DNA from 3 places in the Paraburkholderia sp. CHISQ3 genome. Region 3 is predicted to be linked to each of the others. Evidence: riboswitches for the same ligand, from Rfam matches in the RefSeq annotation. Region 3 holds a riboswitch; each other region holds the start of a gene.
The links. A riboswitch is a leader RNA that binds a small molecule or an ion and turns the genes downstream of it on or off. The one in region 3 is predicted to bind cobalamin.

Region 1 (3,273 bases), on a different contig from region 3:
CAGAGTTGCGTGGAGGCATCGGGATTGTTCAGGTAGCCCTGCGTGAGCCACGGTGCACGCGCGACGATCTCGCCGTAGGCCTTGCCGTCGTGCGCAACGTCTTCCATGCTCTCGTTGACGATGCGCAGATCGACGAGCGGAACGGGAAAGCCGGTCTTGCAGCGCAGACGCACCTCTTCATCGCGATCGAGCGGGCCGGTGTGCGGCGGTAGTTGCGCGAGGCTCAAGACAGGACACGTCTCCGACATCCCGTAGCCGACGAAGATATCGATGCCGCGCTCGAGCGCCGCGCTCGCAAGACCATGCGGCAGCGCGCCGCCGCCGATGATCACCTTCCACTTGCTGAAGTCCGCGTGCTTCGCGGTATCGCACGAAAGCAGCATGTGCAGGATCGTGCCGACGCAGTGCGAAAACGTGACGCCTTCGTCGCGGATCAGTTGTACGAGACGCTCGGGTACGTAGCGGCCCGGATAGACCTGCTTCACGCCTAACACGGTGGCGATGTAGGGCATGCCCCAGGCGTGCACATGGAACATCGGCGTGAGCGGCATATAGACGTCGCCGCGATGAAAGCGCTGGCCCGACATCGGACTCGCGAGCGCCGCCATCAAGGTCAGCGTGTGCAGAACCAGCTGACGATGCGAGAAGTACACGCCCTTGGGCAGGCCCGTAGTACCGGTCGTATAGAACGTGGTGGCCCGGGTGTTCTCGTCGAAGTCGGGGAAGTCGTAGCTCGTGGCGCTCGTTGCGAGCATCGCTTCGTATTCGGTAGCGAACGCAATGGTGTGTGCGGTCGGTTCACTACCCGGCTCATCGATCCATACGAAGGTGCGGACCGTTTCGAGTTGATCCTTGATCGCTTCGACCACCGGCAGGAAATCGGTGTGAACGAACAGCACCTCGGCGCCGGCGTGATTGATCGTGTAGGCGATCTCGGCCTCCGACAGGCGCACGTTGACCGTCTGCAGCACGGCACCCATCATCGGGACCGCGAAGTACGCCTCCAGATAGCGGTGGCTGTCCCAGTCCATCACCGCCACCGTGCTGCCGTGCCGCACGCCGAGCCCGTCGAGACCATTGGCGAGCCGCGCAATGCGTTCCTTCAGCGTGGTGTAGGTCATCCGCAGCTTGCCGCGGTAGACGATTTCCTGGTCCGGTGCCTGAACGAACGACGTATGCAGCAACTGCTTGATCAGCAGCGGATAGGCGTACGGGGAAGGCGTGATGTCTTGCACGGCGTCCTGCATCTAAATCTCCTTGAGTCGAGAAATCGATCGGGCTGACACAGGCTGTGGGTACGTATCGCGTGCGGTGGCATCCCGGTTGATGCCATCATCGATTTGATCAGGGGGACGGACTATCCCCCGAACAGGGGAGCGTTATGGGGGTAGGCGCGCCGCGGAGATTGCGGCGCAGACGGGGCCGTTGCAAAAGCGCGTCGCACGAGCCCCGCGTTTGCCCGAAAAGATTGACTGCGCCGCGCGGGAATCGTTACGCTCTCGCCTCGATGGTTCCCGTGATAGGGATAAAAGGGAACGCAGTAGTCGCGTCGATGGATCGACGCTTCGAGTCTGCGGCTGCCCCCGCAACTGTAAGCGGCGAGTCCGTGCCACTCATGGCCACTGGGAAACCGGGAAGGTCGGCACCGGGCGGCGACCCGTGAGCCAGGAGACCTGCCATCAACCGAGGTCCTGCAGCCGCGCCGGGCGGGGTGTCCCGAAGCGCGAGCACCGCGTGATGCGAGTGCGTGTTGCAAGGACGGCTCCGACCTCTGGATCTGTCACATGGCTAGCATCATTAGAAAAACCGCTTTCTTTCAGAAAGCTTTCTCGCGTCGCGTTGCGGGAGTTGCGGGAATTTCCGCCGCCCTCGCCCTTTCGTTCGGTGCATCGATCGCACAGGCGGCTGACGATTCGACGTCGCCACCAGCGCCGCAATCTTCCTCCGACACCACGACCACACTGCCGAACATCGTCGTCACCGGCGATACGCAGCATCTACCGCAATCGTTCGATCAACGGTATGCGACGACGCACGTTCTGACGCGTCAGGATCTCGACCGGCTCTCGCCCGCCGATCCCAGCATCACGCAGGCGCTCGCTACGCTTCCCGGTGTTACCGTTGCGCAGAACGGCGGGCCGGGCGCGACGGCGTCTGTCAGCATTCGCGGTTCGTCGGGTGCGCAGGTTGCCGTGTTTATCGACGGTATCCGCGTGGGCTCCGCGACCACGGGCACAGCGGAATGGGCCGATCTGCCGGCTTCAGCCTTTGAGCGTGTCGAAGTGATTTCAGGTCCCGCGGCGGCTTCGTTCGGCGCCAACGCGGTGGGCGGTGTCGTGCAGCTGTTCACACGCCACTCGGCGAATCAGCCCAACCAGACCACGATCTCCACCGGTGGCGGTTCGAACAAGACGTTTGATACGCAGATTCGTACGTCCGGCAGTATCCCCTCGACCGGCCCACTTGCTGCGCTTGCCGGGCTCACATATTCGCTCGGATTGCACGACTACAACACGGCCGGGATCGATACGACCCAGCCTTACGCATACGGTCACGAAGCAGGCCGCAATCCGTACCACGCGCAGGATATCGACGGCCGCCTCGGCTATGCGCACGGCGACTGGTCGATTTCCACGTTCGCGCTTTATCACCGGTCGGACCTCTCGTACGACAATGCGGGCGGCGATAACCGGCAACTCGATCACCAGTTGACGACGGGCGTCGCATTCCACTGGGACATCGCACCGGACACGCAGTTCGACCAGTCCGTCGGTTACGCGAACGACCGCCAGTTTTACTACACCACCAACAGCCCGGGTATTTCGAGCGACAAGATCGACTCGACGCGTCTCAGCACATCGACGTCGCTCACGCATCAGGAAAAGGGCTTCCGGTTGTTCGGCCTGCCGCTGTCGGGTGAGACGAAGCTTGCCTACGACTTCTCGCGCGAACAAGCCTTCCTGCCTGTCGATATCCCAACCGGCGTGCCGACGCGCAACGATTCCGCGGTGTCGCTCCATCAGTCGGCCACGCTCGGTGCGCTCACGCTGTTCCTCGCGGGACGCCATGAGATTGTCGAAGGCCAGTCGGTCAACACCGGCAATGTCGCCGTGTCGTATGCGATCACGCCCGTCTACACGGCGCGACTGTCATACGGCAACGCGTTCCGTCTGCCGACTTTCAACGATCTGTACTACCCGCAATTCGGCAACCCGAATCTCCGGCCCGAACGCAGCGATTCAGTCGAAGCAGCACTCGACGCGGCCACTTCGT
Region 2 (3,273 bases), on a different contig from region 3:
ATGGCGGCCCGTCCGATACTCGGCCAGGTGCGTCTGGGTGTGCCCTACGATCTGGTCGGTGCCTGCTTCGCGCCGATCTTCAAGGCGTTTACCGAAGCATGGCCGAACGTGGAGATGGCGATTGTCTGCGGTTCATCGCCGGAGCTCGCGGAGGCACTCGCGCGCGGTTCGCTCGATGTCGCAGTGATCGAAGAACCTGCAACCGAAGCAAGTGGCGAATGTCTGCGTGTCGAACGCCTGGTGTGGGTCGGCGCGCGCGGCGGCAGCGCGCATCTGAAGCGACCGCTGCCGGTCTCGATGGTGAGCGATACCTGCGCATTCCGGCAGACCGTGCTCGGTGCGCTGGGCAGCAGTGGCATCGAGTGGCGCACGGTCTTCGAGAGCGGCAACATCGAAGCGACCACCGCGACGGTGCGCAGCGGGCTCGCTGTGACCGCGTGGCTGACGTCGACCGTGCCCGCCGATCTCGACATTCTCAGCGCGGATGCTCAACTGCCCGAACTTCCGCCGTTCGCGATCAGCCTGCGATTTCCTGCGCAGGGCGCCAACCCGGCCGGACGCGAACTCGCGCAGTTCATTCGCGATGGACTGCTGCGGCAACATCGGCCCGCGCCGATGTGAAGCAGCAACGCGCAGCAGGATTTCGCCGGTGTCGCGCTCGCTCGACTTCTCGACTTCAACCGTTCACAGCCCGGCCGGCAACACGTTGCGCGAGCTCTGCTGTGCACGCTCGACGAGCGCACCGAACAGCAACCCGATCGTCGTCCACATGATCGCCTGCATGCCAAGCGCCGCGAGGCGGAATTTCCACAACAGCGCAGCAGGGAACGCGGCGGGCACTTCGTTGATCGACGGCAGGCCGAGTTGCACGGCCGCGATGATGACGATAAACACCGCACCGGCGACGATCGCTCCATTCCACGCGCCAAATCGTGCAGCCGCATGACGCCGCAGCTTCAACGAGAACACCGTCGCCGCCAGCGAGATCGCGATCATCAGGAAGAACAGGCCCGTGCGATAGCCGATCGTCTCGGGGTCGCCGATCGATGGCGGATTGGCCGGATACTTGAGATTCGGCACGATCACGATCGCGACGAATGCTGCGAGCGCGAGCAACGCCGACAACGCACGTGCACCGAGCCGGCCCGAGCGGCCGTATGCATACGCGAACACGAGCGAGAACAAGCCGCCCACCGCCGCGCCATACACGACCACACCGGTCAACAAACCGAGCCCCGCCTGCGTGTGACGGCTGACAATTTCTGGCTCGGGCGCTTCGCCCTTCGCGGCATCGGCTTTCTCTTCGAACGAGATCGCCTGATCGACCTGCGGTTCGCCGGCGATCTTCGCAAAAGTGAACGTGAGCAATCCCGCGACGATGCCCGTGAGCATCCCGCGCATCAACAATCTACCGACCATGTCGACTCCCGGTTAGTGGCAAGGAAAGCCGAGCAGATGGCGGCCGTCGTGCACGAACTCGTGCACGTACATGCCGGGGATCAACGACGTCGCGCCTTCTTCGGCGCCGACGAAATAGATCGCCAGTAACAGCAGCAGGCCGCCGAAGATAATCCACGGCAGCAATTCACGCAGAGGGATCGGCACCGGCTGGACAGCCGGTTTGAAAACAGCATCGGTCATGACGGACTTCTCCTGGGGTTACGCGCCCCGATAGTCGTGGTGGTCGTGAGAAAAAGATGACGTGAAGCGAGGGTCTGGCTTCCGGTTCTTCATTGAACCGATTACAGTGGCGCGACCGCACCGGACTTGCACCGGCTTCCTTGCTTCAGCGGCGTTATTCTACGCGCTAAACTTCGCGGCACACGCTTCATGGGAGAGCAGCGCAATGCACACACGGTTATGGCTAGTAAGCCATGCAGCGACCGCCGCGATGCGCAGCGGCCGCTTCCCCGCCGACGATCCACTCGATGCACGCGGTCGTGACGACGCGCATGCGTATCGCGCACAACTCGATGTGCCTCGCGATGCGCTCGTATTCAGCAGCCCTGCCCCATGTGCTCGCGAAACGGCCGCAGCGTTGAATCTCACCGCCGACATCGCACCTGCGCTTGCCGACATGAGTTACGGCCGCTGGCATGGCCAGCGCGTCGCGGACATCGCAACAGACGAGCTGCCGATGCTCTCCGCCTGGAGCACCGATCCCCATGCCGCGCCGCCCGATGGCGAATCGTTCGCCGCGGTGTCGACGCGGGTCGCGCAGTGGCTCGAACAACTTCCAGAAGTACCTGCCGTCGTCGCAGTCACGCATGCTGTCGTGATACGCGCCGCGCTACTGCATGCGCTACGTGCACCGCTCGCTGCTTACACGCGAATCGAAGTCGGCCCGCTCTCGCGCATCGAATTGCAACGTTCGACACGCGGCTGGGTCTGGTGGCCCGCTGCATAGATAGTGGGATCGATCTGCGCGTCGCTCATCTCCTGCATGCGCTCCGCATGAGGCTCGACTTTCATTTGCATGTCCGTTGCGCACGCACATGGTGCGCAGTCCTTCATCGCACTCACGCAATCTAACGCGCGTGTAAGGCTTGCAAACATCGTCGCATGCAACGCGCGTCGATATTCTCGTGCAATTGTCATCGCAACATCACCCATGTTCGCGATTCGCGAACTATATTGGGAGGTCAGGGAAAAACAATACTGCTGAGAGGATTCACCGATGATCAAGCATCGCATCTATTCCGCGTTTCTTTCCGCCGTGCTGATCGCTACGATCGCGCCGGTATGTCAGGCGCAGCAGTACACCACCGACTGGATCGCCAACACCTTCGGCACCGACGCCACGCATGTGGGCAGTACCGCGCGCTCGATGTGGGTCGCGCCCGAAGGCGTCATCTACACCGCGTCGTTCTGGGATGAAAACGAAGGTGGCGTCGCGCTCTATCAGAGCGGCAAGGGCATCGGCTCGTTTGGCCTGCACAACGAGTTCCAGGGCAGCGCCATTACCGGCAACGCCACATCGATCTTCGCCGCCTTGCAATTCAACAACGTGTACGGCAGCGGCGCAGTGGGACGCTACAACCGCACCACGCAAACGCGCGATGTGCTCATCAACGTCAGTGCGGACACAACCGAAACCCATGCCGATGTCGTGACCGGGCTCGCCACCTCGGGCTCGCTGCTGTATGCGAGCGACCTTCCTGGCAATCGGGTCCGCGTCTACACCACAGACGGTGTCTGGCAGCAAGACATCAACGTGACGTCGCCTGGCGCGCTTGCCATCGACAGCTCCGGCAATCTCTGGGTCGCCCAGAA
Region 3 (3,273 bases):
GCAGCAACTGCGCATGGCGCGCCGAGCCCACGCGATTGGCGAACACGCCATGAAACGGGACTTGTGGCCGGAATTTCGCAAGCCCAAAGGCGATCGCGCCAAATGTCTGCGCCATCGCTTTCGCCGAAATGACCGCGACGACCGGCACGCCGAACGTTGCGGCGAGATCGGCGCTGCTCGGTGTGCCGTCGAAGAGACCCATCACCCCTTCGATCAGGATCAGATCCGCCTGCGCCGCAGCCTCGGCGAGCAGGCGGCGACATGCGTCCTCACCGACCATCCACAGGTCGAGCGATTCGACCGGTGCGCCGCTTGCACGCTCGAGGATGGTCGGGTCGAGAAAGTCGGGGCCGGTCTTGAAGACCCGCACGCGCCGTCCAAGCCGCCGATGGTAACGAGCGAGCCCTGCCGTGACCGTCGTCTTGCCCTGACCCGATGCAGGCGCACTGATGAACAACGCGGGACACGCCGGCATCGCTCAGAACTCCACGCCGCGTTGTGCCTTCACGTGCTGCTCGCGATACGGATGTTTGACGAGGCGCATTTCGGTGACGAGATCGGCGGCTTCGATCAGCGCATCGGGTGCGTGGCGGCCGGTCACGACGACGTGCAGCGCGGCGGGCCGGGCGTTTAACACCGCAAGTACTTCGTCGAGTGGCAGGTATTCGTATTTCAGCACCGTGTTGAGTTCGTCGAGGATCACCATCTGGTAGTCGCCACTGTCGATCATGCGGCGCGCCTCGTCCCAGCCTTTGCGCGCGGTGGCGATGTCGGCGTCGCGGTCCTGCGTGTTCCATGTATAACCGTCGCCCATCGTGACGAAATCGCAGTGCGCCTGGGCGCCGAGAAAATCGCGCTCCGACGTATGTAGTGCACCTTTGATGAACTGCACGACGCCAAGCCGCATGCCATGACCGAGTATGCGCACGGCCATGCCGAACGCTGCCGTACTCTTGCCCTTGCCGTTGCCTGTGTTGACGATCAGCAGGCCTTTTTCGACGGTGGCCGTAGCCTGCTTCTTTTCGTGTCCTTCGCGACGCCGTTGCGTCATGCGTTGATGCGATTCGGGATCGGTTTTCATCGGTCGAGGTCCTGTTCAGTGGAAGCGGAGAGAGTGGAGTGAACGAGTGGATCGGCAACGAGTGCGACGGTGACGCCGTCGTGCACCGTCTTGCCGACGATCAGATAACCGTGAGGTGCCGCGAGTCGCGCGCACGGTTCGCACACACCATCAATGCCCAGATGCACTCGCGCGGCCGCCGAACGTGCAGGCGGCGCGAGCAGTACAGCCGCGATCTGCGTGGATGTGAAAAGACGCAGTGGCAACGCATGACGGGCGCAGAACTCGAGCAGGCCGGGTTCGTTCGCTTTGGTATCGACAGTAGCGATTTCCCGGATCTCGGCGAGCGAGCGCGTACCGAGCGCGGCACGCAGCGCGGCATCGATCTGATCGGCCGACACATTGCGTCGACAGCCGATGCCGGCGATCAGGGTCTTCGTCATGGGTGGATTTCGGATGTGGCGATGCGTGTCGGCAGACCGACGTCGCAGTAGCGATCGCTTATTACCTGGGCGCCGTGTGTCTGTCCCCCGCAGACCCGGCGTTCGGCGTCGTCATCGTCGAGTTCGACGATGACGTTCGCCCCCTCGTCTGGCCGGTATCCGGGCTGGCGGCCTCATGTCGTTGCCTTCCCATCCGCACGCGGCGGACAGTGGCTTCGAACGACATGTGCGGCTCGAAGGCCGCGGGCCGTTTACCGTTGCGGGGACAGCACAGGTTGAGCGCAATGCGCGCTTTCTGTTTCCCGTTTAACTGCACACGCGAGCGCGCGTGCGGGCACCAAACGAGCGCATACGATATCACAGCGCAACACGGTGCCTTCCTTGACGCAGCAAGGCCGGCGGCCTACACTCGCACGCACTCTGGTGCTCGCGTGCGCGCCTCCCGCGCACGCAGTTAAACGGGAAACAGGGCGTCCTCCCACCGCGGAACGGACCAACCTGTGCTGCCCCCGCAACGGTAAGCGAAAGCAGCGCGCAAGCGCTGCAAGACCGGCTTCGCTGCATGCACATCAACCCCGCATGCAATCGACCACTGCGCGACATGAGCGTCGCGTGGGAAGGTGAAGCGGTTCATTCGTTAGCCCGGATACCGGCCAGACAAAATGGGTTCGCGCCGCGGGGATGCGGCGTGTCGTCCACGATTTCCTTGTGTTTCCATTCGCGCCGTACTCCGCGTCATCGTCCCCGCGTTTCGTCTTCTACTGGCCTGTCACGGCGGCGTTCTGTCGTATGGACGAGCAGTTGAACGACGTATCGCGAAGCACGTGGCGGAGCCCTCCGGTGGCGTGGACACACGCGGGTTGTCGGCGAATCCCTCACCGCCACCACGGAGCAGCGATGCAGACACAGATGCGCAAGATTCCCGCCACGATCGTCACGGGCTTTCTCGGCAGCGGCAAGACGACCTTGCTGCGACATATTCTTCAACATGCCGGCGGCCTGCGCATCGCGGTGATCGTCAACGAGTTCGGCGAACTCGGCATCGACGGCGAGATTCTCAAGGGCTGCGGTATCGGCTGCGATGAGGACGGCCGCGAAACGGCGGGACAGGTCTACGAACTCGCGAACGGATGTCTGTGCTGTACCGTGCAGGAAGAATTTTTCCCGGTCATGGAGCAGCTTCTCGAACGGCGCGAGCAGATCGATCATGTGCTGATCGAAACCTCGGGACTCGCGTTGCCGAAGCCACTCGTGCAGGCGTTCAACTGGCCGACGATCAAGAACAGCTTCACGGTAGACGCCGTCGTCACGGTGGTTGATGGACCCGCTGCCGCGAGCGGCCAGTTCGCAGACAATCCGGTCGCCGTCGATGCGCAGCGCAAGGCCGATCCGAATCTCGATCATGAATCGCCGCTGCACGAACTGTTCGAAGACCAGCTCGCTTCCGCCGATCTCGTGATCCTCAACAAGACCGACCTGCTCGACGACGCGCAGCAGGCCGCTGTCGAAGCGCTGGTCCGTGAGGAGATTCCGCCGCAGGTGAAGATCGTCCGCGCGCAGAACGGTCAGCTCGACCTGCACGCATTGCTCGGGCTCGAGGCGGCGTCGGAAACCACGATTCATTTACGGCACGATCACCACGGTTCTGCCGACGATCCCGATCATCATCACGACGACTTCGATTCGGTGGTGGTGGAATGTACAGCGCTATCGCGCGAGGCGACGATCGCCGCGTTGCAGCAGCTCGTCGAGACGCACACGATCTATCGT

Region 1: another riboswitch for cobalamin. It lies ahead of M0D65_RS11225 (TonB-dependent receptor); the one in region 3 lies ahead of M0D65_RS31700 (cobalamin biosynthesis protein).
Region 2: another riboswitch for cobalamin. It lies ahead of M0D65_RS12430 (CbtB-domain containing protein); the one in region 3 lies ahead of M0D65_RS31700 (cobalamin biosynthesis protein).

The regions. Positions count from the first base shown of each region.
Region 1 covers NZ_JALPRG010000004.1:291,894-295,166, forward strand. Annotated here, with positions in the region: gene M0D65_RS11220 (fatty acid--CoA ligase) at 1-1,247, opposite strand, end outside; cobalamin riboswitch at 1,492-1,696, shown strand; gene M0D65_RS11225 (TonB-dependent receptor) at 1,785-3,273, shown strand, end outside.
Region 2 covers NZ_JALPRG010000004.1:561,909-565,181, forward strand. Annotated here, with positions in the region: gene M0D65_RS12420 (LysR substrate-binding domain-containing protein) at 1-621, shown strand, start outside; gene M0D65_RS12425 (CbtA family protein) at 685-1,419, opposite strand; gene M0D65_RS12430 (CbtB-domain containing protein) at 1,432-1,641, opposite strand; cobalamin riboswitch at 1,689-1,832, opposite strand; gene M0D65_RS12435 (histidine phosphatase family protein) at 1,847-2,407, shown strand; gene M0D65_RS12440 (SMP-30/gluconolactonase/LRE family protein) at 2,678-3,273, shown strand, end outside.
Region 3 covers NZ_JALPRG010000018.1:98,950-102,222, reverse strand. Annotated here, with positions in the region: gene M0D65_RS31710 (cobyrinate a,c-diamide synthase) at 1-475, opposite strand, end outside; gene cobO (cob(I)yrinic acid a,c-diamide adenosyltransferase) at 479-1,081, opposite strand; gene M0D65_RS31700 (cobalamin biosynthesis protein) at 1,078-1,503, opposite strand; cobalamin riboswitch at 1,636-1,860, opposite strand; cobalamin riboswitch at 1,908-2,176, shown strand; gene cobW (cobalamin biosynthesis protein CobW) at 2,401-3,273, shown strand, end outside.